Regions from separate parts of the Streptomyces sp. NPDC050546 genome, predicted to be linked through region 2. Evidence: riboswitches for the same ligand, from Rfam matches in the RefSeq annotation. Region 2 holds a riboswitch; each other region holds the start of a gene.
What was found. A riboswitch is a leader RNA that binds a small molecule or an ion and turns the genes downstream of it on or off. The one in region 2 is predicted to bind cyclic di-AMP.
Positions count from the first base shown of each region.

Region 1: linked by a shared signal. The riboswitch ahead of ACIBK5_RS13000 (NlpC/P60 family protein) and the one ahead of ACIBK5_RS11970 (LysM peptidoglycan-binding domain-containing protein) in region 2 are both predicted to bind cyclic di-AMP.
Region 3: linked by a shared signal. The riboswitch ahead of ACIBK5_RS10440 (transglycosylase family protein) and the one ahead of ACIBK5_RS11970 (LysM peptidoglycan-binding domain-containing protein) in region 2 are both predicted to bind cyclic di-AMP.

Region 1 is NZ_JBITGX010000004.1:428,998-436,594, reverse strand. Features, by position in the region: gene ACIBK5_RS13015 (M23 family metallopeptidase) at 1-546, shown strand, start outside; gene ACIBK5_RS13010 (dienelactone hydrolase family protein) at 637-1,389, opposite strand; gene pcrA (DNA helicase PcrA) at 1,543-4,023, opposite strand; cyclic di-AMP (ydaO/yuaA leader) riboswitch at 4,327-4,485, shown strand; gene ACIBK5_RS13000 (NlpC/P60 family protein) at 4,494-5,672, shown strand; gene ACIBK5_RS12995 (hypothetical protein) at 5,749-6,765, shown strand; gene ACIBK5_RS12990 (hypothetical protein) at 6,743-7,096, opposite strand; gene ACIBK5_RS12985 (NlpC/P60 family protein) at 7,519-7,597, shown strand, end outside.
Region 2 is NZ_JBITGX010000004.1:223,801-231,397, reverse strand. Features, by position in the region: gene ACIBK5_RS11990 (ABC transporter permease) at 1-601, opposite strand, end outside; gene ACIBK5_RS11985 (ATP-binding cassette domain-containing protein) at 588-1,586, opposite strand; gene ACIBK5_RS11980 (outer membrane lipoprotein carrier protein LolA) at 1,685-2,953, opposite strand; gene ACIBK5_RS11975 (polyprenyl synthetase family protein) at 3,186-4,196, opposite strand; cyclic di-AMP (ydaO/yuaA leader) riboswitch at 4,698-4,874, shown strand; gene ACIBK5_RS11970 (LysM peptidoglycan-binding domain-containing protein) at 4,880-5,620, shown strand; gene ACIBK5_RS11965 (HAD family hydrolase) at 5,584-6,432, opposite strand; gene ACIBK5_RS11960 (GNAT family N-acetyltransferase) at 6,604-7,597, shown strand, end outside.
Region 3 is NZ_JBITGX010000003.1:518,428-526,024, reverse strand. Features, by position in the region: gene ACIBK5_RS10450 (septum formation initiator family protein) at 1-467, opposite strand, end outside; gene eno (phosphopyruvate hydratase) at 588-1,868, opposite strand; gene ACIBK5_RS10440 (transglycosylase family protein) at 2,154-2,855, opposite strand; cyclic di-AMP (ydaO/yuaA leader) riboswitch at 2,860-3,026, opposite strand; gene ACIBK5_RS10435 (transglycosylase family protein) at 3,255-4,211, opposite strand; gene ACIBK5_RS10430 (cytochrome P450) at 4,341-5,639, opposite strand; gene ACIBK5_RS10425 (nucleoside triphosphate pyrophosphohydrolase) at 5,686-6,693, opposite strand; gene ACIBK5_RS10420 (SurA N-terminal domain-containing protein) at 6,770-7,420, opposite strand; gene ACIBK5_RS10415 (protein kinase) at 7,563-7,597, opposite strand, start outside.

The DNA of each region.
Region 1 (7,597 bases), 210 kb from region 2:
GACACGCAGTTGCAGAGCCTCTCCGCCGGAGCGGACGACTTCGCGGACCGCGCCAGCCGTACGCAGGAACGTATCGACCTCAAGGCTCAGCAGGCGGCCGAGCGGAAGCGGGCGGCGGAGGAGGCGGCCCGCAAGGAGCGGCTGCGCCCGAAGTTCGCCATGCCGGTCGCGCGCCATGGACTCAGCGCCCAGTACGGCCAGTCCGGCATCAACTGGATGTCCCTGCACACCGGCATCGACTTCCCCGTCTCGTACGGCACGACCGTGATGGCCGCGACCGACGGCACCGTCCGCACCCAGTGGAACAGCGCGTACGGCAACATGCTGATCCTGACCGCGAAGGACGGCACGGAGACGTGGTACTGCCACCTCTCCACCTACACGGTCCCCTCCGGGACGACCGTGAAGGCCGGCGATTCGATCGCGCGCTCGGGCAACTCCGGCAACTCGACCGGCCCCCATCTGCACTTCGAGGTGCGTCCGGCAGGCGGTTCGCCGATCGACCCGCTCCCGTGGCTGCGCAGCCACGGCGTCGACCCGACGTAACGTCCCGGCAGCCCCGCCGATCCAGCCCGGCTGGTTCAGCCCCCGCCGCTCCGGCGAGAACCTCTTCGGCGTCGACATCTCATTACAGATTCATGCCTGCCTGGGGCATGCCCCCAGGTCCTCCGTCACGGGCAGGCACTCGGCGAGCAGGTCGACGACGTCGCGCCAGGCTCGCTGCGCGTGCTGTGGGTGGTAGCCGACACCGGGGACCACGGGGTGGTCGACCGGCGGGTGGTGGAAGGCGTGCAAGGCGCCGCCATAGATCACGAGGCGCCAGTCGACGCCCGCGGCCTGCATCTCAGCGGTGAACGCGTTGCGTTGCGCGGGCGGCATGATCGGGTCTTCCGATCCGACCCCGGCCCACACCGGGCAGCGGATGTGCGCCGCCTCGCCCGGTCGGCCCGTGATGGTCGCGTTGACTGTCCCGATCGCGCGCAGGTTGACGCCGCCTCGCCCGAGTTCCAGCGCGATGGCGCCCCCGGTGCCGTAGCCGATGGCGGCGATCCGGTCGGGGTCGGTCCGGGGCTCGGTGCGCAACTCGTCGAGTGCCGCGTGGCCGATGCGCCGCATCCGGTCGGGATCAGCGAGCAGTGGCATGCAACGGGCCAGCATCTCCTCGGGGTCGCCCAAATAGCGTCCGCCGTGAAGGTCGAAGGCCAGCGCTACATATCCCAGCTCGGCGAGAGCATCGGCCCGGCGGCGCTCGACGTCGCTGAGCCCCATGCCCTCTGGTCCGAGCAGCACCGCGGGCCGGCGGTCGACACCTGCCGGGAGCGCGAGGTGCCCGATCATCGTCAAGCCGTCGGCCGGGTACTCGACCGTACGCGTCGTAATCGTCGTCATGAGGCTGGACTGTAGTGATCGTCGAGCCCGGTCCGGCCGATGTTCTGCCGCTGGCAGAAGAGCGTAGGCCGACGTCACGTTCAGCCCCAGGGTTCGCCAACAGTGTCGTCCGGCCGGCGGATGCTCACCTCGCAGGACTACCGCGGCCCGGGGCTACAGCTTCTCCACCGGCGCGTACCGCAGCAGCAGCCGCTTCGGCTTGGTGTCCCCGAAGTCGATGCTCGCCTCGGCGTTCCCGCCCGTGCCCTTGACCGCCACGACGGTCCCGAGCCCGAACTGGTCGTGCGTGACCCGGTCCCCGACCGCAAGCGACACCACCGGCTTCTCGGAGGTGCGGCGGGTGGCAAAGCCGGAGGCGCCCGACGCGGACGAACGCGAACGGGACGACGACAGTGAGGCCGCCACGGCGGAGACCGGCCCGGAGGACGCCGGCGCGGTCGCACCGGTCCGCTTCCACTCCAGGTGGGTCGGCGGGATCTCCTCCAGGAACCGGGAGGGCGGGTTGTACGACGGCTGGCCCCAGGCGCTGCGCAGGGTGGAGCGCGTCAGATACAGCCGTTCTCGCGCACGCGTGATGCCCACGTATGCCAGACGCCGCTCCTCCTCCAGCTCCTTGGTCTGGCCGAGGGCGCGCATGTGCGGGAAGACGCCGTCCTCCATGCCGGTCAGGAAGACGACCGGGAACTCCAGGCCCTTGGCGGTGTGCAGGGTCATCAGCGTGATGACACCGTCGCCGTCCTCCTCGTCGGGGATCTGGTCGGAGTCGGCGACCAGCGCGACCTTCTCCAGGAAGTCGGCCAGGGTGCCCTGCTCGTCCTCGCCGCGCTCCTGCTCGAACTCCATGGCGACGGCGGCGAGTTCCTGGAGGTTCTCGATCCGGGTCTCGTCCTGCGGGTCGGTGGAGGCCTGTAGCTCGGCGAGGTATCCGGTGCGCTCCAGGATCGCCTCCAGCACCGTGGCGGGCCCGGCGCCGGACTCGACGACCGTACGGAGGTCCTCCATCAGCGTGTTGAACCGCTTGACGGCGTTGGTGGAGCGCGCGGCCATGCCGTACGCCTCGTCGACGCGCTTGAGCGCCTGCGGGAAGCTGATCTTCTCCCGCTGGGAGAGGGCGTCGATCATCGCCTCGGCGCGGTCGCCGATGCCCCGCTTGGGCACGTTGAGGATCCGGCGCAGCGGCACCGAGTCCTCCGGGTTGGCCAGCACACGCAGGTAGGCCAGGACGTCCCGGACCTCCTTGCGCTCGTAGAAGCGGACGCCGCCGACGACCTTGTAGGGCAGGCCGACGCGGATGAAGATCTCTTCGAAGACACGGGACTGGGCGTTGGTGCGGTAGAAGACGGCGACGTCGCCCGCCTTCGCCTCGCCCGCGTCGGTGAGACGGTCTATCTCGTCGGCGACGAACTGCGCCTCGTCGTGCTCGGTGTCGGCTACATAGCCGGTGATCTGCGCGCCCGTGCCCGCGTTGGTCCACAGGTTCTTGGGGCGGCGGGACTCGTTGCGCTCGATGACCGCGTTGGCCGCGCTCAGGATCGTCTGTGTGGAGCGGTAGTTCTGCTCCAGCAGGATCGTCGTCGCGTCCGGGTAGTCCTCCTCGAACTGGAGGATGTTGCGGATCGTCGCGCCGCGGAAGGCGTAGATCGACTGGTCGGCGTCACCCACCACGCACAGCTCGGCGGGCGGCAGGTCGTCCGCGCTGGGCGGTACGTCGACGGGGTGCTCGGAGGTGCCCACGAGCTCCCGGACGAGGGCGTACTGGGCGTGGTTGGTGTCCTGGTACTCGTCCACGAGGACGTGGCGGAAGCGGCGGCGGTAGTGCTCGGCGACGTCCGGGAAGGCGCGCAGCAGGTTGACCGTCGTCATGATCAGGTCGTCGAAGTCGAGGGCGTTCGCCTCGCGCAGCCGCGACTGGTACATCGCGTAGGCCTGGGCGAGGGTCTTCTCGAAGCCGTCGCCGGCCTGGGCCGCGAAGTCCTCCTCGTCGATCAGCTCGTTCTTGAGATTGCTGATCTTGGCGCTGAAGGACTTCGGCGGGAAGCGCTTGGGGTCGAGGTCCAGGTCGCGGCAGACCAGGGCCATCAGGCGCTTGGAGTCGGCGGCGTCGTAGATCGAGAAGCTCGATGTGAAGCCGAGCTTCTTGCTCTCCCGGCGCAGGATGCGTACGCAGGCGCTGTGGAAGGTCATCACCCACATGGCGTTCGCGCGCGGGCCGACGAGCTGCTCGACGCGCTCCTTCATCTCGCCGGCGGCCTTGTTGGTGAAGGTGATGGCGAGGATCTGGCCCGGGTGGGCGTCCCGCTCGGCGAGCAGGTGGGCGATGCGGTGCGTGAGCACGCGGGTCTTGCCGGAGCCGGCGCCGGCCACGATGAGCAGCGGGGAGCCGGAGTGTGTGACGGCGGCGCGCTGGTTGTCGTTCAGCCCCTCCAGGAGCGCGGCGGCATCCACCGGCGGGCGCGCGGCACCGTCCCGGTAGTAGGCGTCGCGGTCCGGCGGCACGTCGAACTTCCCACCGAACAGATCGTCCGGGACCGACTCCGGTCCGTGATCGTCCTCGGGCGGCGGCGGGGGCTCGTCCGCGGGGCCCCGCTGGGCCTGGAGGTCCGCCAGGAAGCTGTCGTCAAAGAGGCTGCTCATCGCTCTCCGAGTCTAGGGCGCCCCACTGACAGCCCGCCGCCGCCCTGAGAACATCGCCGAAAGTGCCCCCTGTCACCCTCCAGGTGTGCGTGATCACAGGCCGCTACGGCCTTCACGATTACTCCCGAATGGTGACCAACCCCCCTCGATTGATCACTCTCGGCGATACTCATGAGCAAGGTCACGGAAATGTATCGGGCATATCACCCATCAACCTTCACAAGGGCCACACGAGTTGGCTACCGTGCGAGGAGGTCACACGACCCCCACCGGCGAACGTCGCCGGGCCGCGTGGCCTCCGCCGAGTCCGGCGTGCCGCAGCGGCAGCCAGAGCCGGGGACCCAACCGAGACCCCGGGGTGAATCGGCCCGACTCCCTTTCCGGAGACGGCCGTAGGGCAACCCTTCCGAACCACCCGCCCGAACCCGACAGCTAACCCGGTAGGCGGAGCATGGAAGGAGTCGCCTCCCTTGGCGTCGCACCGCAAGTCGCGTCCTACGGGTTCGCGCGTTGCAGGCATACGGACCCCCGCCCTCGCGACGGCGGCCCTCACCTCCGTGGCCCTGCTGTCCCAGTCGGCCAACGCCGCCCCAGAGGCCGACGACAAGCCCAGCCTTGAGGAAGTCGAGAAGAAGGTAGACGACCTCTACCGTCAGGCGGGATCCGCGACCGAGAAGTACAACGGAGCCAAGGAGAAGACCGCCAAGCAGCGCAAGCGCGTCGACACCCTCCTCGACGACGTCGCCGAGCGCACCCAGAAGCTGAACGAGGCGCGGGAGGAACTGGGCACCTTCGCCGCCGCCCAGTACCGCACCGGCGCCTCCGCCCCGGACACGGCGACGTTCCTGCTCGCGGACACCCCGCAGGACTACTTCGACCAGACCCAGTTGATGGACCGGATGACCGGCCGTCAGAAGGTGGCGGTCGACGACTACGTCACCCAGCAGTCAGAGACGATGGAGAAGCGTCGGGAGGCCGCCGAGAGCCTCGAGACGCTCACCGAGTCACAGGGCGACCTGAAGACGGCCAAGGCGACCGTCCAGAGGAAGCTCGCCGACGCGCGCGAGCTGCTGTCGAAGCTGACCGCCGAGGAGAAGGCGCGGCTCGCGGCGATCGAGAAGGAGAAGCAGGAGGAGGCCGCCCGCAAGGCCGCCGAGCTGGCCCGGCAGCAGGCCGAGCAGCAGAAGGAGCGGGAAGCCGCGCAGCAGGAGGCCGCCCAGCAGCAGGACAGCGGCTCCTCCTCGTCGACGGGCTCGTCCTCGTCGTCCACCGCGCCCGACTCCTCGTACGCCACCAAGGCCGAGAAGGCACTCGCCTTCGCCCGCGCCCAGATCGGCAAGCCGTACGTCTGGGGCGCCACCGGCCCCGGCTCCTACGACTGCTCCGGGCTCACCCAGGCCGCCTGGAAGGCCGCCGGGGTGACCCTGCCGCGCACGACGTACGACCAGGTCAACGCCGGCACCACGGTCCCGCTGGCCGACGCTCAGCCCGGTGACCTGGTCTTCTTCTACGACGATGTCACCCACGTCGGCATCTACATCGGCAACGGCATGATGATCCACGCTCCGAAGCCCGGCACGTACGTGCGCGAGGAGTCGATCTACTACGACGGCGAGTCGTCGATCCACAGCGTGGTGCGGCCGGCCTGACCGGTCTCGCAGGTTTTTGTGACCCCGCGCGCGTGGCCTGCCCGTAACGCGCGCGGGGCCTCTTAGCATCGGCCCCATGCCCGGCCCCTCCCCCTCAGTCGCCTGGTGGGCGCAGCGTGCTCCGGCGGCCAGTGCCGCCGTGCTGGCGACCGGCACCCTGTCGGTCGGTCTTGAGCTGGCGGGGTACGAGGTCCTCTCACGCATCGCCCTGGTTCTGGCCTGCGCGGCCTGGCTGATGTTCGCCGCGGACTTCACCCTGCGGCTGCTGCGGGCCGGGACCAGGTGGCGGGCGTACACGCGCAGGCCGGGTGTCCTCGAGAGCGTGACGACGGCTGCCCTGACCACCGTGGCGGCGACGGCCGTCCTGGGGACCGCCTTCTCGGCGGCCGGCTCCCAGGCTCTGGCCGTCATGCTGCTGGTGCTCGCCGTGCTGCTCTGGCCGGTGCCGCTCGTCCTCGTCCCGCAGGGCGGGGAGCGGCGCAGGCCCGGGACGGTGTTCGCGCGCTGCATGGCCACACAGGGGCTCGCCGTGCTCGGCGCCACGCTGGCCGCGGCCGAGTCGGCGGACTGGCTGGCGCACGCGGCGCTGGTGCTGTTCTGGCTGGGACTGGTGCTGTACGTCCTCGCCCTGGTCCGTTTCGATGTGCGGCAGGTGTCCGAGGGGACCGGCGATCACTGGCTCGCGGGCGGGGCGCTCGCCCTCTCGGCGCTCGCCGGGGCGCGGCTGATCAGCGCCGACAGCGCGCGTCTGTACCTGTGGAACGAGGACGACCGGGACGTCCTGCGCACCGTGACCGTCGTGCTGCTCGTCCTCGCACTGGTCTGCTACGCCGTCCTGCTCGCCGCCGAGTTCCTGTGGCCCCGGCCCCGCCATGACGTCCGCCGCTGGGCGACCGTGTTCACCTGGGCCAAGACGGGGACGGCGGCACTGGCCGTCGCCGTCGCCCTCGACGTCTCCTGGCTGGACGGCTTCGGGGAGGCTCTGCTGTGGATCGCGGTGGCCGGGTGGCTCGTGGCCGCCGCCTGGACGGCCGCCTCGGCCCGCTCCGGTGCGCCGCCCGGCCGCCGGGTCAGGTCCAGAGCACGGCGATGAAGACGTTCACCGTGGTCAGCAGGCCGACCAGCCCGAACAGGCCCTTGTCCACCTTCTCGTCGTCCCGTTTCACGTAGACCAGGCCGAGGATCACGATCAGCAGGGCCAGCTTCACGCCGATCTTGATGTTGTTCACGGACTGGTCGTCGGCCTGGTTGAGGCCGACCAGGATCACACCGGTGGCCAGCATCGTCAGCGCGCCGTGCAGCATCGCCGGGGTGTAGCGGGCGGTGCCCTCGCCCATCGCCTTCATCTGGGTGAGAAAGCCGCCCAGAAGCGAGGCTATGCCGATGATGTGGAGGCCGACGAAGAGGTGGATGAGTACGTCCATGAGGCCGGAGCCTAATCAGGGGGCCCGATCCGCCCGACACCGGCCCACCGCTGCATATATGCGCCCCATAGCACCCGATCACCGACACTCACCCATGAAATCGACGCATCGGTCATCACGCTGAGTTAAGGCGACGGCGCCCCGGCGGGATCGCGGTCGCATACGGTCACCGTCGGTCCTCTCGGGACAGTTCCGCGCACCGGCCACGGGCCCGCCATGGCGAGGTTTAACGTCCTCCTCCAGGTGACCGGCTCCCCACCGCCGCCCGGGCCAGGGGCGGCAGTCGGGCACCACCGCCAGAAGTCCGGCGGCGGCCCGCTTCCCCTGTGCGGGCCGCCGCCGGACGCGCAGGCCGCCCGTCCGCTCCCCACGGCGGCCGTCGCACGCACCGGGCGGTCGCAGGAAAGGACGTGGCTCCCAAGGTGGCAGCGCACCGCAAGCCCCGACAGCGCACCGCGAGCGGCAACACGGCCCGTACGGCCGCCACGATCGCGCTCGCCG
Region 2 (7,597 bases):
GCGCCGCGACGCCGATCAGTGACGCGGCGACGGCGAGGGCGATCAGCAGGGCTCTGCCCAACCCCTCGGCGAAGCCGATCTGCGTACCCGAGATGGTCGTCAGGTCGCCCAGCGGGAACAACAGCGCGCCGACCGTCAGCGCCGAGACGGCGACCACGAGCGTGGCCGCCAGGCAGAAGATGACGACGGTCGCGTACTTGGTGAGCAGCAGCCTGCTGCGCCCGGCCGGGGCGACCAGCAGATAGCGGAGGGTGCCGGAGTTCGACTCGCCGGCGATCGCGTCGCCCGCGACGACCCCGATCGCCATCGGCAGGAAGAACGGGAGGGTGGCGGCCAGGGCGGTGAAGACGAGGAACAGGCCGTTGTTGGTGATCTGCGAGATGAAGGCCGGTCCTCCGCCCCCGCCACCGCCGGGCGACGACCCGTCACCCGTCTCTATCTTGACGGCGATGCCGACCAGGACGGGCACGCCCGCCAGTACGGCCAGCAGCGCGAGGGTGCGCCAGCGCCGGAAGGTCGTGATGAGCTCGCTGCGCAGCAGCCCGAAGGTCCACAGCGGGCTCACCGGGCGTACGGCCCTCGCGGTGTCAGCCTGCGACATCGAAGCCCTCCCCCGTCAGCGCCACGAACGCGTCCTCCAGCGAGGCCCGTTCGACCGTGAAGCCCCGCACCCGTACCCCGGCCGTCACCAGCGCGGCGGTCACCTCGGCGAGGTCGCGGTCCGGTGGTTCGCCGGTCACCCGGTCGTCCGTGACGACCACGTCGCCGACGCCCTGCTCCTTCAGTACCCGAGCGGCCTCGGCCGGGTCCGGTGTGGTCACCACGAGCCGGCCGCGGGCCCCGGCGGACAGCTCGGCGACCGGGCCCTGCGTGATCAGACGGCCCTGCGCCATCACGGCCGCGTGCGTGCAGACCTGCTCGATCTCGTCGAGCAGATGGGAGGAGAGGAAGACGGTCGTGCCGTCCGAGGCCAACTCCCGGATCAGGGTGCGGATCTCGCGCATGCCCTGCGGGTCGAGGCCGTTGGTCGGCTCGTCGAGCACGAGGAGCCGACGCGGCTGGAGCAGGGCGGCCGCGAGGCCCAGGCGCTGTTTCATGCCCAGGGAGTACGCCTTGGCCTTCTTGCTCCCCGCGGCGGTCAGGCCCACCCGGTCCAGGGCGGCGGCGACCCGGGCCCGCCGGGTGCGCGGATCGGCGGCCGGGTCGGCCGAGTCGTACCGGATGAGGTTGTCGCGGCCGGAGAGGAAGCCGTAGAGGGCCGGGCCCTCGATGAGGGCGCCGACGTGCGGCAGCACGGCGCGGGTGGCCCGGGGCATGGGCTGCCCGAGGACCCGCGCCGTGCCGGAGGTGGCCTCGATGAGGCCCATCAGCATGCGGATGGTGGTGGTCTTGCCGGAGCCGTTGGGGCCGAGGAAGCCGAAGACGCTGCCCGCCGGGACGGTCAGGTCGAGACCGTCGACGGCGAGCTGTCCGCCGCGGTAGCGCTTGGTGAGCGCGCGGGTGGCGATGACCGGTTCCCCGGCCGCGGCATCCGCGCCGGTCGGCTCCGGCACCCGCTCGGGCTCCGTGGCGGACGGTTCGCCCATCGGCTTCCTCGTTCTCTCGACGCCCCGTGGTTCTCTCGACGCCCCGTGGCTCTTTCGACGTCCTGTGGTTCTTTCGACGTCCTGTAGCGGTACGGGACTTACTTGCCGGCGTCGGCCGCCTTCACGAGCGCGTCCTTGGTGACCAGGCCGACGTAGACCTTGCCGTCGTCCGTGATCAGGGCGTTGACCAGGCGGGTCGAGAAGACCGTGCCCGAGCCGAACTTGCCGGTGACCTTGTCGCCGAGCGAGTTCATGAAGCCGCCGAGGTCGCCGCCGGCCTCGCCGGAGGGCACGCCCTCGCCGCCGGTGTCGAAGGTGGCTATGGAGTTCCAGCCCTCGCCGATGGTCTTCATGCCGTCGAGGCCCTTGCCGAGGTCCTCCTCGGACTTCGGGAGGAACTTCGGGGCGTGCCCCGGGGCCTCCCCCTTGTCGAAGCCCTTGTCGAAGCCCTTGTCGAAGCCCTTCTCAAGGCCCTTCTCGGGTGCCTTCTCCTCCGTGACCTTCGCACCCTTCGGCGGGGTGAAGTCGAAGGTCGACGCGGCCGGCTTCTCGAAGCTGACCTGGGTGAAGCCCGCGTCGACGACGGCGGAGCCACCGCTCGCCGGGGTCAGCGTGAACTTCAGCGGCGTGCCCGTCTTCGCGTCCACGGCCACGGTGATCGCACCGACCGTCGAGCCGGACTGCTTCGGCTTGATGAGCAGCTTGTAGGCGTCCCGGCCGGCGACCTGGGCGGTGCCGTCCACGGTCACGGAGGTCGTGTCGTCGGCGGCCTTGAGGGCCTCCTCGGCGAAGTCCTTCGGCGTGGCCGGCGGCTGCTGGTCCCTGCCCTTCTCCTTGCCGCTCTCGGCGGCCGTGCCGTGGTGGACCTCGTTGGACTTGCTGTCGTAGGCCCAGACGTCCTTGCCGTTGTGGACGATGCTGTACTCGGCGGCGTTCTCCAGCAGCGACAGCTTCTGCTTGTCCGGGCCGTCGGCCGCGACGCGCAGGGTGTGCGTGCCGGAGGCCAGTTCCGTGAGCTTGGCGGTCGGGTCGGCGGAGGAGCCGCCCTCGCCCTGGCTCGCGGCGCCGGACATCAGGCTGCTCTCCAGGCCGCCGAGGTCCGGAAGACCGAGGTCCGTGCTGATCTTGACGGTGCCGGACAGCTGCTGGACGTCCGACTTGGCGATCTTCTCGATGAGCTGCTGTGCGGTGATCTTCGGGAGGTCGGGGTCACCGGAGTCGGCGAGCGCGGGGACCAGCCCGATCGTCGCGGCCGCCACCCCCATCACCGTGACCGGTACGACGTAGCGGGCGGCCTTGCGCCGTCCGGAACGCTGCTCGTCGACCTCCCCGGCGGTCGTGCTGTCGTCGGATGTGTACGGTGCCATGTGTGCCCTACCTCCGTGGTCGGCGGCGGCTGTCCGTGTCGTCCACGCACTCGTCCCTGAGCCGCCATTCTCACCCGAACAGGTGAGGTTTGGTGTTTTCCGTGGTTTCCATCTGACCAAATCGGCCAGGGAGATACGTCAGACCCCGGACTCAACTCCACGTACTGCTGGGGTATGACACGGAGGGGCGGCTTCTCCCCCGACCCGTAGGGGACGCACGGGGAAGGGCCGGCTAGCCGGCCCGGTGCACGACCGCGTCGCACAGCTCCACGAGTGCCGTCTTCGCGGCGCACTCGGGCAGGGGGGCCAGCGCCGAGCGGGCGTCCTCGGCGTAGCGGACGGTGTCCTTCCGGGCCTGTTCCAGCGCCGGGTGGGCGCGCAGCAGGCGCAGGGCCTCGGCGTGCCGTTCGTCGTCGGTGAGGTCGGAGCCCAGCAGCTCGCACAGGGCGATGTCGTCCGCGAGCCCGAGCCGGGCCGCCCGCTCGCGCAGCCGCAGCACCGGCATCGTGGGGATGCCCTCGCGCAGATCGGTGCCGGGCGTCTTGCCGGACTCGTGCGAGTCGGAGGCGATGTCCAGGACGTCGTCCGCGAGCTGGAAGGCGACGCCGAGCCGCTCGCCGTACTGGGTCAGCACGTCCACGGTCGTCTCGTCGGCGCCGGACATCATCGCGCCGAACCGGCACGACACCGCCACCAGCGAACCGGTCTTGCCGCCCAGCACGTCCAGGTAGTGCTCGACGGGGTCGCGGCCGTCCTGGGGTCCGGCCGTCTCCAGGATCTGCCCGGTCACCAGCCGTTCGAACGCCTCGGCCTGCACCCGCACCGCCTCCGGGCCGAGGTCGGCCAGGGTGTGCGAGGCACGGGCGAAGAGGAAGTCGCCGGTGAGGACCGCGACGGAGTTGTCCCAGCGGGTGTTCGCGCTCGCGACCCCGCGGCGCACCGTCGCCTCGTCCATCACGTCGTCGTGGTACAGCGTGGCGAGGTGGGTGAGCTCCACGACGACGGCCGACGGCACGATCCCGGGCGCGTACGGGTCGCCGAACTGGGCGGAGAGCATCACGAGCAACGGACGGAACCGCTTGCCGCCGGCCCGCACCAGGTGCTGCGCGGCCTCCGTGATGAAGGGCACCTCACTCTTGGTGGCCTCGAACAAGCCTTCCTCGACAGCCGCCAACCCGGCCTGGACATCGGCTTCCAGAGCCTGGTCCCGCACGCTCAGCCCGAACGGCCCGACGTCGGTCACGAGGGGTCTCCTGTCTGCTGTGTCTGCCGGTGATTACGCGGATTGTCGATAGGTCGCTGCCATCACTCGAGTCAGCGTATCCGGTCACGTTTCGATCACCGCCAGCGCCCATGGTTACAGGCCGGGTGGTATCTGATCACGACCGTTATGTTTTCGATCGGGCCATAAGAACAGACATTTGTCGACTTACCAGCCGATAGTGAGATATTCACGATTTGCCATGACGATTGAGCAAATCCCCTTTGGCGGTAATTGCCCCACAGTCTTGTGATCAGTGAGTTGAATCACGTTAACCCCTGCGTCGCGCCACCCCGACATCACCCCGTACCCCCTTCGGCCGAACGCCAGTTGAGCCTTGGCTCTCGCAAAGGATCAAGCGGGCCAAACACCCCCGACCAAGGTCAACCGCGCAATATGTGACTCCGGCGCTTGTTCCCGACATGTGCTCTCGCATACGTTCCCGGCCTGTCCGGCGGACGCCGAATCCTGCCGCCGCCCGGACCCCCACACGAACCGACTCACTCACGCAGGGCAGGAGCGGGGGACCCAGGTAAGTCGCCGGTCCGCACAGCGGCACGGCTCGGGGTGAAGCCGCGCACGGCAGTACACCGCCGTACGCGGCCGGGCACCTCCCGGCCCGAACCCGACAGCTCACCTCGCAGGCGCCGGAGAGGAATTTCGCCATGGCCGGACGAGGCAAGCACCGTCGCCCCAGAACCAACCCGCTCTCCCGAGGTATCGCGATCGCCGGCACCGGCGGAGCGGCACTGACCCTCCCGCTCCTCGGCGCGACGCACGCGAGCGCCGCAGAGCCCCAGGCGGTCAAGCCCGCCAAGTCGCTCACGTACACCGTGACCAAGGGCGACACGCTCTACCGCATCGCGGACAAGTACGACGTCTCGGGCGGCTGGAAGAAGCTCTACAAGGACAACCGCTCCGCCATCGGCGACAACCCGAAGCTGATCCACCCGGGTCTGAAGCTGAAGGTGTCGACGACCAAGGCGGCCGCCGCCCCGAAGAAGGCGACCAAGTCGTCCGCCAAGCCTGCCGCGAAGCCCGCCGGTGACGTCGCCAAGGCCACCCAGGCCTCCGCCAAGACCTACGCCGACAACCTCGACGGGTGGATCCGCGAGGCGCTGGACATCATGGCGCAGAAGGGCATTCCGGGGTCGTACGACGGCATCCACCGCAACGTCATGCGCGAGTCGTCCGGCAACCCCCAGGCGATCAACAACTGGGACTCCAACGCGGTCAAGGGCACCCCGTCCAAGGGCCTGCTCCAGACCATCGACCCGACCTTCCAGGCCTACCACGTGGACGGCACGTCGTGGGACCCGTACGACCCGGTCGCCAACATCACGGCGGCCTGCAACTACGCGGCCGACCGCTACGGCTCGATCGACAACGTCAACGGCCCGTACTGAGCCGTCCCGCCCAGCAGTCGCTCGAGGACGACGGCGATGCCGTCGTCCTCGTTCGACAGGGTGATCTCGTCGGCCACGGCCTTGAGTTCGGGATGGGCGTTCGCCATCGCGACGCCGTGGGCGGCCCAGTCGAACATCGGGATGTCGTTGGGCATGTCGCCGAAGGCGATGGTGTCCGCCGGCCGCAGCCCCAGATGCTCGGCGGCCAGTGCCAGGCCCGTCGCCTTGGTGACGCCGCACGGCTGGAGCTCGACCGTGCCGGGCCCCGACATCGTCACCGTCGCCAGTGAGCCGACCACCGAACGGGCCGTCGCCGCCAACTCGTCGTCCGTCAGGTAGGGATGGCGCAGCAGCACCTTGCTGATCGGCTCGCCCCACAGGTCGTCGCGCCGGTCGACCCGTACGGCCGGCAGGGTCGGGTGCGGCATGAGATAGCCCGGCTCGATGAGCGTGAGCCCGTCGACCCCGTCCTGGTCGACCGCGGCGTACACCTGCCCCACCTCGGCCTCGATCTTGCCGAGCGCGGTCTCCGCCAGTTCCCGGTCCAGGGTGATGGACCACAGCAGCCGGTCCGCGCCGGCGTCGTACACCTGCGCGCCCTGCCCGCACACCGCGAGCCCCGTGCAGCGGAGGTCGTCGAGGAGCGGTCGCACACGCGGCGCCGGCCGGCCCGTCACGACGAGGTGCTGGGCACCGGCCTCCGCCACCCGAGCGAGCACGGCGAGCGACCGGTCGGAGAGGGTGTCGTCGCCGCGCAGCAGCGTTCCGTCCAGGTCGGTGGCGATGAGTGAATATGCGATGGGTGCGGCCATGATCTGAGAATACGGACAGCGCGGCCCTTCGTTTCATCGCGCCGGGGACACCGATTGCCCGGTTGAAGGCCTCTGTACCAGTTGGCAACAACATGGTCCGCTACCTACCGGCGAGGCCGTCTCGGGCGGTACCTTCCAAGTGTCCAGGGGGGACTTGATCGGGGGGTCAGGTTGAGCAGTGGGCGCATTCGCGTGGCTGGGCCCGGGGAGCTCGGCGAAGGGGAAAGGGAGCGCTGGCGCGCACTGCGCGCTGCTTCCGAGGCACCACGCAACCCTTTCATGGAACCGGAGTTCACCGAAGCCGTCGGCCTGGTGAGGCCGCGGGCCCGGGTCGCGGTGGTGTACGAGGGGCTGGAGCCGGTCGGCTTCCTGCCCCATGAACGGGGCCCGTTGGGCCAGGGCCGGGCGATCGGGCTGGGCGTCTCGGACGCGCAGGGGGCGATCCTGCGGCCGGGCCTCGACCTGGACACGGGCCGGCTCCTGCGGGCCTGCTCGGTGTCGAGCTTCGCCTTCGACAACCTGGAGGCCGAGCAGCGGCTGTTCGTCCGGTACGCGGCCGAGGAGCACGCCACCTACGTCATCGACGTGGAGAAGGGCTACGAGACGTACGAGTCGGTGCTGCGCGCGCAGTCGCCGAAGTTCCTGAAGACCACCCTGGCCAAGGAGCGCAGGCTGGGCCGGCAGGCCGGCGAGCCGCGGTTCGTGTTCGACGAACGCGACCCGGCCGCGCTGCGCACCCTCATGGAGTGGAAGTCGGCGCAGTACCGCAGGACGGGCCGGCAGGACCGCTTCGCACGGGAGTGGATCACCCGCCTCGTGGGACGGCTGGCCCGGACCCGGGCACCGGAGTGCAGCGGCACACTGTCCGTGCTGTACGCCGGGGAACGGCCCGTCGCCGCCCACTTCGGACTGCGCTCGGCATCCGTCCTGGCCTGCTGGTTCCCGGCCTACGACCCGGAGTTCGCGAAGTACTCGCCGGGCCTGGTGCTCCATCTGCGCATGGCGGAGGCGGCCGCCGCCGAGGGCATCGGCATGCTCGACCTGGGGCGGGGCGCGGCGGAGTACAAGGACGCGCTGAAGACCGGCGAACTGCCCGTCTACGAGGGTGCGGTGACGCGGCCGGGGGCGGGCGCGGCACTGCACTGGCTGAGCCGCGAGCCGGCGC
Region 3 (7,597 bases), on a different contig from region 2:
GAGGCGTCGGACTTGTCGACGCCGTCCCACACGTTCGCGTACCAGGGGCGGTCGGCCGTCCCGAGCACGGCGTGCGACTGCCGCGCCGCGTGCGGGTCGACCACGATGAATCCCGTCTCCCCCGGCATGACGTAGTGCAACCGCTGCCGGATCTGCTGCTCCGCGTACGCGTCGTCCTGCCAGCGCGCCTTCTGGTCGCGCAGCCGTTCGACACGCTGTCGGGCCTGCTGCTGTTCGCGCTGGAGGTCGTCGATCTCGGCGCGCTGGGAGACGTACTCCCGCATCGGGTAGGCCAGCGCCACGATCAGCGTGCACATCACCAGGGCGAGCAGCGCGGCCCGGCCGGTCAGCCGGGAGCGGCGGGCCTGGCGCCGGGTCTGGGAGCGGTAGACCCGGGCCGCGGTCTGCTCGCCGAGCAGCCGGATCCTGGTCGCGGTGGAGAAACGGTCCCGGTCCTTCACGGCCATGGTCTCCCCGCTCTCCCGCTCCACCGTCCAACGCGCGTACGTCCCCGGACACGGTACGGGACCGAGTACGGGGACGTACGTACGACTGGCTCAGGCTTGACCCTTAACGGGTCACCCGGGTCAGCCCTTGAAGCGCGGGAAGGCGCTGCGGCCGGCGTAGACCGCCGCGTCGTCGAGGATCTCCTCGATGCGCAGCAGCTGGTTGTACTTGGCGACACGCTCGGAGCGGGCCGGGGCACCGGTCTTGATCTGGCCGCAGTTGGTGGCGACGGCCAGGTCGGCGATGGTGACGTCCTCGGTCTCGCCGGAGCGGTGGGACATCATGCACTTGAAGCCGTTGCGCTGGGCCAGCTCGACGGCGTCCAGGGTCTCGGTCAGCGAACCGATCTGGTTGACCTTGACCAGCAGGGCGTTGGCGGCGTTCTCGTCGATGCCGCGGGCGAGGCGCTCGGGGTTGGTGACGAACAGGTCGTCGCCGACGATCTGGACCTTGTCGCCGAGCTTCTCGGTGAGGACCTTCCAGCCGTCCCAGTCGTCCTCGAACAGCGGGTCCTCGATGGAGACGAGCGGGTACGCGTCGACGAGCTCGGCGTAGTACTCGGTCATCTCGGCGGCGGAGCGCGTCTTGCCCTCGAAGGTGTAGGCGCCGTCCTTGTAGAACTCGGACGCGGCCACGTCGAGGGCGAGGGCGATCTGCTCGCCGGGCGTGTAGCCGGCCTCCTTGATCGCCTCGAGGATGAGGTCGAGGGCCTCGCGGTTGGAGCCGAGGTTCGGGGCGAAGCCGCCCTCGTCGCCGAGGCCGGTGGCCAGGCCCTTGCTCTTCAGGACCTTCTTCAGCGTGTGGTAGACCTCGGCGCCCCAGCGCAGGGCCTCGGAGAAGGACTCCGCGCCGATCGGGGCGATCATGAACTCCTGGATGTCCACGTTGGAGTCGGCGTGCGAGCCGCCATTCAGGATGTTCATCATCGGCACCGGCAGCAGGTGCGCGTTCGGGCCGCCCAGGTAGCGGAACAGCGGCAGGTCGCTGGCCTCGGAGGCGGCGTGGGCGACGGCGAGGGAGACGCCGAGGATGGCGTTGGCGCCGAGGGAGCCCTTGTTGTCGGTGGCGTCCAGGTCGAACATGGCCTGGTCGATCAGGCGCTGCTCGGTGGCGTCGTAGCCGACGAGCTCCGGGCCGATCTGCTCGATGACCGCGAGGACGGCCTTCTCCACACCCTTGCCGAGGTAGCGGTTCGAGTCGCCGTCGCGCAGCTCGATGGCCTCGAAGGCGCCCGTGGAGGCGCCGGACGGAACGGCGGCACGACCGGTGCTGCCGTCGTCGAGGCCGACCTCGACCTCGACCGTGGGGTTGCCTCGGGAGTCCAGGATTTCCCGGGCTACGACGACGTCGATGGACGGCACGAGCATCTCCTTCTTATGTGACGCGGGTACGCGGGTCGCGGGGACCCGGCGAGGTGCGGGCCGTGGTGGCTCGCGACATGAGCCTAACCGGCTCCGGCCGATCGGCCACCGGGTCGCCCACCCCATGGACAGAACCGAGCGTAAATTGTTTCCGAACGGAACAAAGACGGTTGTGGAAAAACCGGGCAGAAAAAACCCCGCCCCGGTGCGTACGGGGGGAAGACGCACCGGAGCGGGGAGCCCGTGGGGACGGGGGCCGCCCCCTGAGGGGCGGAGGGCCGCTGCTTACTTCAGGTGCAGCTGCTGGCCCGGGTAGATGAGGTTGGCGTCCTCGACGATGTCCTTGTTCAGCTGGAACAGCTTCTCCCAGCCGCCCTCGACCTTCTTGTCCGACGCGATCGAGCTGAGGGTGTCGCCCTTGACGACCTTGTACTCGCCGTCGCCCTTCTTGACCTTCTCGCCGGTCGGGGTGGTGACGGTCTTCTTCGCGGCCGGGCGCTCGTCGGAGCGGGAGGCCGGCTGCTGCTGGGTCTCGCGGGACTCGGTGCTCTGCTCGCTCTGCTGCGAGGAGCTGCCGGAGTCGCCGGAGTCGTCCGAGGAGGAGCCACCGCCGCTGGCGTTCGACAGGCCCTTGCCGCAGACCGGCCAGGCACCCTTGCCCTGGCCCGCGAGGACCTTCTCGCCGATCTCGATCTGCTGCTCCTTGGTGGCCTGGTCGGCGGTGGCGGCGTACTTGGTGCCGCCGTAGCCGGACCAGGTGGAGGCGGAGAACTGCAGACCGCCGTAGTAGCCGTTGCCGGTGTTGATGGACCAGTTGCCCCCGGCCTCGCACTGGGCGACGGCGTCCCACTCCGAGGCGGTGGCGGCGGAAGCGCCGCCGGCGGCCATCAGCGGGGCGGCGACAGCGGCGCCGGTGACACCGGCGACGGCGATGGCACGGCTGGCCTTGGACGGACGGCGGTGCTTGCCCTTGCTGGAAAACAGCATGGAAGGATCCCCTCACCGACGCCTGCGAGGTGAGCTGTCGGGTTCGGGCCGGTTGAGTTGCCCGGCCGCGTCCCTCCCGGGACACGGCTTCACCCCAAGCCCTTCCGGCGCAACTGGCCGGTCGGGCACCTACCTTGGGTCCCCCGCTCCTGCCTACGGCGCTTGACGCGACGACTGTTCCCGTGCGGCCGCTGGCAGGATTCGGCGTTGCGGCAGCCGGGGCTCGTGGTGACGAGCGGTCCCGACCGTAGCCACGCGATCCGCCGAATTTCAAAGACGATCAGGGCTTCTGAGATCTATCTCTCACGGGCATCAAACGGGACATTCGCCGCGAAACATGACGCGAACTCGCACGGTTTCGGGGCGACTTCCGCCCCCGTTTCCGCACTGCCCGAACAGCTACTTCCCGTCCGCTTCGCCCTCTACGGTGAGCTTCTCACCGGGGCGGATGAGGTTCGGGTCGGCACCGACGGCCTTCTTGTTGCCGTCGTAGAGCTCGTGCCATCCGCCGCTGATGTCAAGGGAGTCGGCGATGGACCAGAGGCTGTCGCCGATACCCACGATGTAGGCACCGTCGGACGCGTCGTCGGAGCCCTCGTCGCCGCGCGAGGCGTGACGGCCGGTGGACTCGTCCGTACGGCCGCTCTCGGGCGTGCGGGTTTCGTCGGCGCTGGGGCCGCGGTGACGGCCGGAGCCGGTGTCCGTTCCGGTCTCGGCGGGGGCCGAAGATTCGTCGCCCTGCCGTGAGTTGTCGGACTTGCCACCCTCGGGCGTGGCCGACGGGGAGCTGCCGGGCTCCTGGTCCTGCGCGGTGGAGTCCCCGGATTCGGGCGACTTGTCGGACTTGGAGCCTTCGTCCTGCGAAGTCGACGGCGCGCCGGAGGACGGCGAGTCGGACGGGGAAGGGGATGAGCCGAGAGAGTCGAGCAATCCGGACGAATCCGAAGAATCGGATGAGTCGCTTGAATCGGATGACTTCTTGTCCTGCTCGAGGCCGGAGAGCAGTCCGCAGGTGCGCCAGGCGCCGGCTCCCTGGTCGGCGAGGATTCTCTCGGCCACGGCTATCTGCTGGGAACGGCTGGCCAGGTCGGCGCTCGGGGCGTAGTCGAGGCCGCCGTGGTTCTCCCAGTCCTCCTGCGACAACTGCAGGCCGCCGAAGTACCCGTTGCCACTGTTCTGGCTCCAGGCACCGCCGGTCTCGCAGTCCGCGACCCGGTCCCAGGTCGTGCCGTCGGCGGCGCTGGCGCCGGAGGCCCCGAGGAGCGGGATCGCGATGGCGGAGCCGGTCACTCCGGCCGCGAGGAGGAGTGCCGGAGCCTGGCGGGGGCGACGGTGCCGACCGTTCCCGGAGAGCATACGGAGACCTTTCGCGAAGACAGCAGTGACCTGCGCGGCGCAGGTTCTCCTGGGTCGCGCTGATGATGGGTGAACGTATAGGCAGACGATCACTTGTCACAAGTTAATGCCGCGTAGATCACGTGAAGATCACAACCCTGACGGCGTGTCACCTTTGGGCGCGGGCGTGAACTCCACCGGCAGGGTGCGCAGCCCGCGCATGATCAGGCCGCCGCGCCACCTCAGCTCGGCGGGGTCGGCCGCGAGCCTCAGGTCCGGGAGACGGGTGAGGAGCGTGGCGAGGGCGGTCTGGCCCTCCAGGCGGGCGAGCGGGGCGCCGAGGCAGTAGTGGATGCCATGCCCGTAACCGAGGTGCTGGTTGTCGCGGCGGGCGAGGTCGAGCACGTCCGGATCGGCGAACCGCTCCGGGTCCCGGTCGGCGGCGGCCAGGACGACGAGGACGGGGTCACCGGCCTCGATGTGCCGACCGCCGATCGTGAGGGGCTGTGTGGCGAAGCGCCAGGTGGCGAGTTCGACGGGTCCGTCGAAGCGCAGGAGTTCCTCGACGCCGGTCTCCAGGAGGCCTCTCTCCCCGGCGCCGAGGGACGCCTGGAGCCGGGTGCGCTGCTCGGGGTGGGTGAGCAGGGCGTAGGTGCCGTTGCCGATCAGGTTCACGGTCGTCTCGAAACCGGCGAACAGCAGGATGAAGGCCATGGCGGCGGCCTCGTTCTCGGTGAGGTGCTCGCCGTGGTCGGAGGCGCGGATGAGACCGGAGATGAGGTCCTCGCCGGGGGCCGGTTCGGCGGGGAGCGCCTCCCGCTTGCGGTGGATGAGGTCGGCGAGATAGCCGCGCATCTTCTTCACGGACCGCGCCACGCCGCCCCGGGGCCCGCCCTGGTGACGGATCATCATGCCCGCCCAGTCCCGGAAGTCGTCCTGGTCCTCGCGGGGGACGCCGAGCAGGTCGCAGATGGCGTAGATGGGGAGCGGGAAGGCGAACTCGTGGATCAGGTCGGCGGACCCCTGCTCCGCGAACCCGTCGATGAGACCGTCGGTGAGCTCCTGCACCCGCTGCTCGAACTCGGAGACCCGGCGGGGCGTGAACGCCTTGGATACGAGCCGCCGCAGCCGGGTGTGGTCCGGCGGATCGATGTTGAGCAGATGCGTCATCAACTCGGCCTTGCGCTCACCGGGGATACCGGTCTTGCCCTTGGCGTGCGCGGGTTCGTGATGATGTGCCGGGTTCTTGGAGAGCCGGTTGTCGGCGAGGGTCTGCTTGGCGTCGGCGTACCGCGTGACCAGCCAGGCCTCGACGCCGCTGGGGAGCTTGGTCCGGTGCACGGGGGCGTGCTCACGGAGCCAGGCGTAGGCGGGGTAGGGGTTGCTCGCGAACTCCCAGGTGAAGAGGTCGGGAGCGGCGGGCGGGCTGGGCCGGTGCTGGTCGGTCACTCCTCGACCGTATCCGGCCTTCCGGGGCTGCCCTGCCTCGGTCCGCTCAGCCCTCGGTCTCCCTGATCGCGTCCCGGTAGGCGCGGGCCGCCGCTCTCAGGGCCGCCTCCGGGTCCACGCCCTCCGACTCGGCGCGGACCGCCAGGGCCAGGAGGTCGTAGCCGATGCCTTCGACGGGTGGGAGGGGTATGTCCAGGTTCGCTGTGCGGGCCCGGGAGGCCAGCTTGGCGGCGAGGGCCAGGCCGGGCTGGCCGAGGGGGATGCCCTCGGTGACGGAGGTGCGCTGCTTCTCGACCGCCTTGGTGCGCAGCCAGTGCTCCTTGACCTCCTCGGGGGTGGTGGCCGTCTCCTCGCCGAAGACATGCGGGTGGCGGTGGATCAGCTTGGCGACGATGCCGCCGGCGACGTCGTCGATGGAGAAGGGCGCCTCCAGGTCCTCCTCGGCTATCCGGGCGTGGAAGACCACCTGGAGGAGGACGTCACCGAGCTCCTCGCGCAGTTCGTCGCGGTCGCCCTCCTCGATCGCCTCGACGAGTTCGTACGCCTCCTCGATGCCGTACTTCGCCAGGCCCTTGTGGGTCTGGCGGGAGGACCAGGGGCACTCGGCGCGGATGCGGTCCATGACCTGGACGAGGTCGAGCAGGCGGGCGCCCGGCAGGTCGTAGGAGGCGGGGAGGAGCTCCAGCTCGGGCATGTCGACACGGCCGGTGCCGGCCAGGCGCGCCAGGCCGTCCGTGAGGGCCGGCTCGCCCTCGCCGGTCGCCACGACGACCACCGTGCGGCCCCCGGCGCAGACGTCGATCAGCTCCTGGGCGGCCGGGGACGCCTCGTCGACGGCTATCCCCGCCTCGCGCAGATACGGCAGCTGCGGGTGGGTGCCGTCCGCGCACAGCACCCGGTCGGCCGCGTGCAGTGCCTGCCAGGCGGGCCAGGAGAGCAGGCCGGGGGCGACGCGGTGGCTGGTGGTGAGCAGGACGATGCGGCCGGGGGCGGTGGCCGTGCCGGGGGCGGTCTGCTCGGGTCGCGGGGTGGCTTCGGGGCTGTTGGCGTTCACGGTTCGAAGCTATCCCACGTCGCCGACAGCCCCCGAAGTTATCCACAGGCCCGGTGGAGGGGGCCTCGGGTACCTCTTACATGCCCTGCTGTGTCTGGGCCGTCGTCACGTCCCGCACCCACGGCGTCTTCGCGTCGGCGCGGCTGCTCTTCTGGACGTCCCAGGTGCCGTAACGCGGGTTGAGGTCGACGTCCAGGTCCTTGGAGGCGTCGGACAGGGCCTTCCAGAACTCGGGACGGCTGGTGTCGGTGTTGAGCTTCTCGGCGAGCTTCTGGGCCTCTAGCTGGAGGCGGAGGTTGTCGTCCAGGCGCTCCGGCGGGATGCCGTACTGCTGGAGCCAGGTCGTCTCCAGCGCCTTGGCGCCGCCGGCCTGCTCCTCCAGGCCGGACCGCATCTCCTGGATCTCCTTGCGGGTGACGGTCACCCCGGCGTTCTCGGCGGCGCGGTGCAGCACCCGGTCGAGGATCATGGTGTGCAGGGTGTCGCGGGTGAGGGTGCCGGTCCGGGCGATGGCCTGCTGGTACTGGGCGTCGTTCGGCACGGTCGCCCGCTGGGCCGCGCGTACCTCGCCGACCCGGTCCTCCAGCTGGGAGACGGTGATCCGCTGCCCGCCGACCACGGCCGCGGCGCCGGGATGCGCGTCGTTTCCGCAGGCGGTGAGGAGGGGCGCCGCGGCGGCGATCGCGGCGGTGAGGACGAGCGCGGTGCGACGGCGGCGGCGGTGCAAGGAAACCTCCCGAGGAGATTGTGCGACGGTGCACAAGGTCTTGCGTTGATCGATGTTAGGCAGTGGGCGAGCTCTGGCCAACCCATTCGACCAACGATTCACCAGGACTTCCGGCACCGCCGCGCCGCCCCCGGGCCGGTGGTCAGCCTCGGACCTGTCCCAGCCACTGCAGTGTCC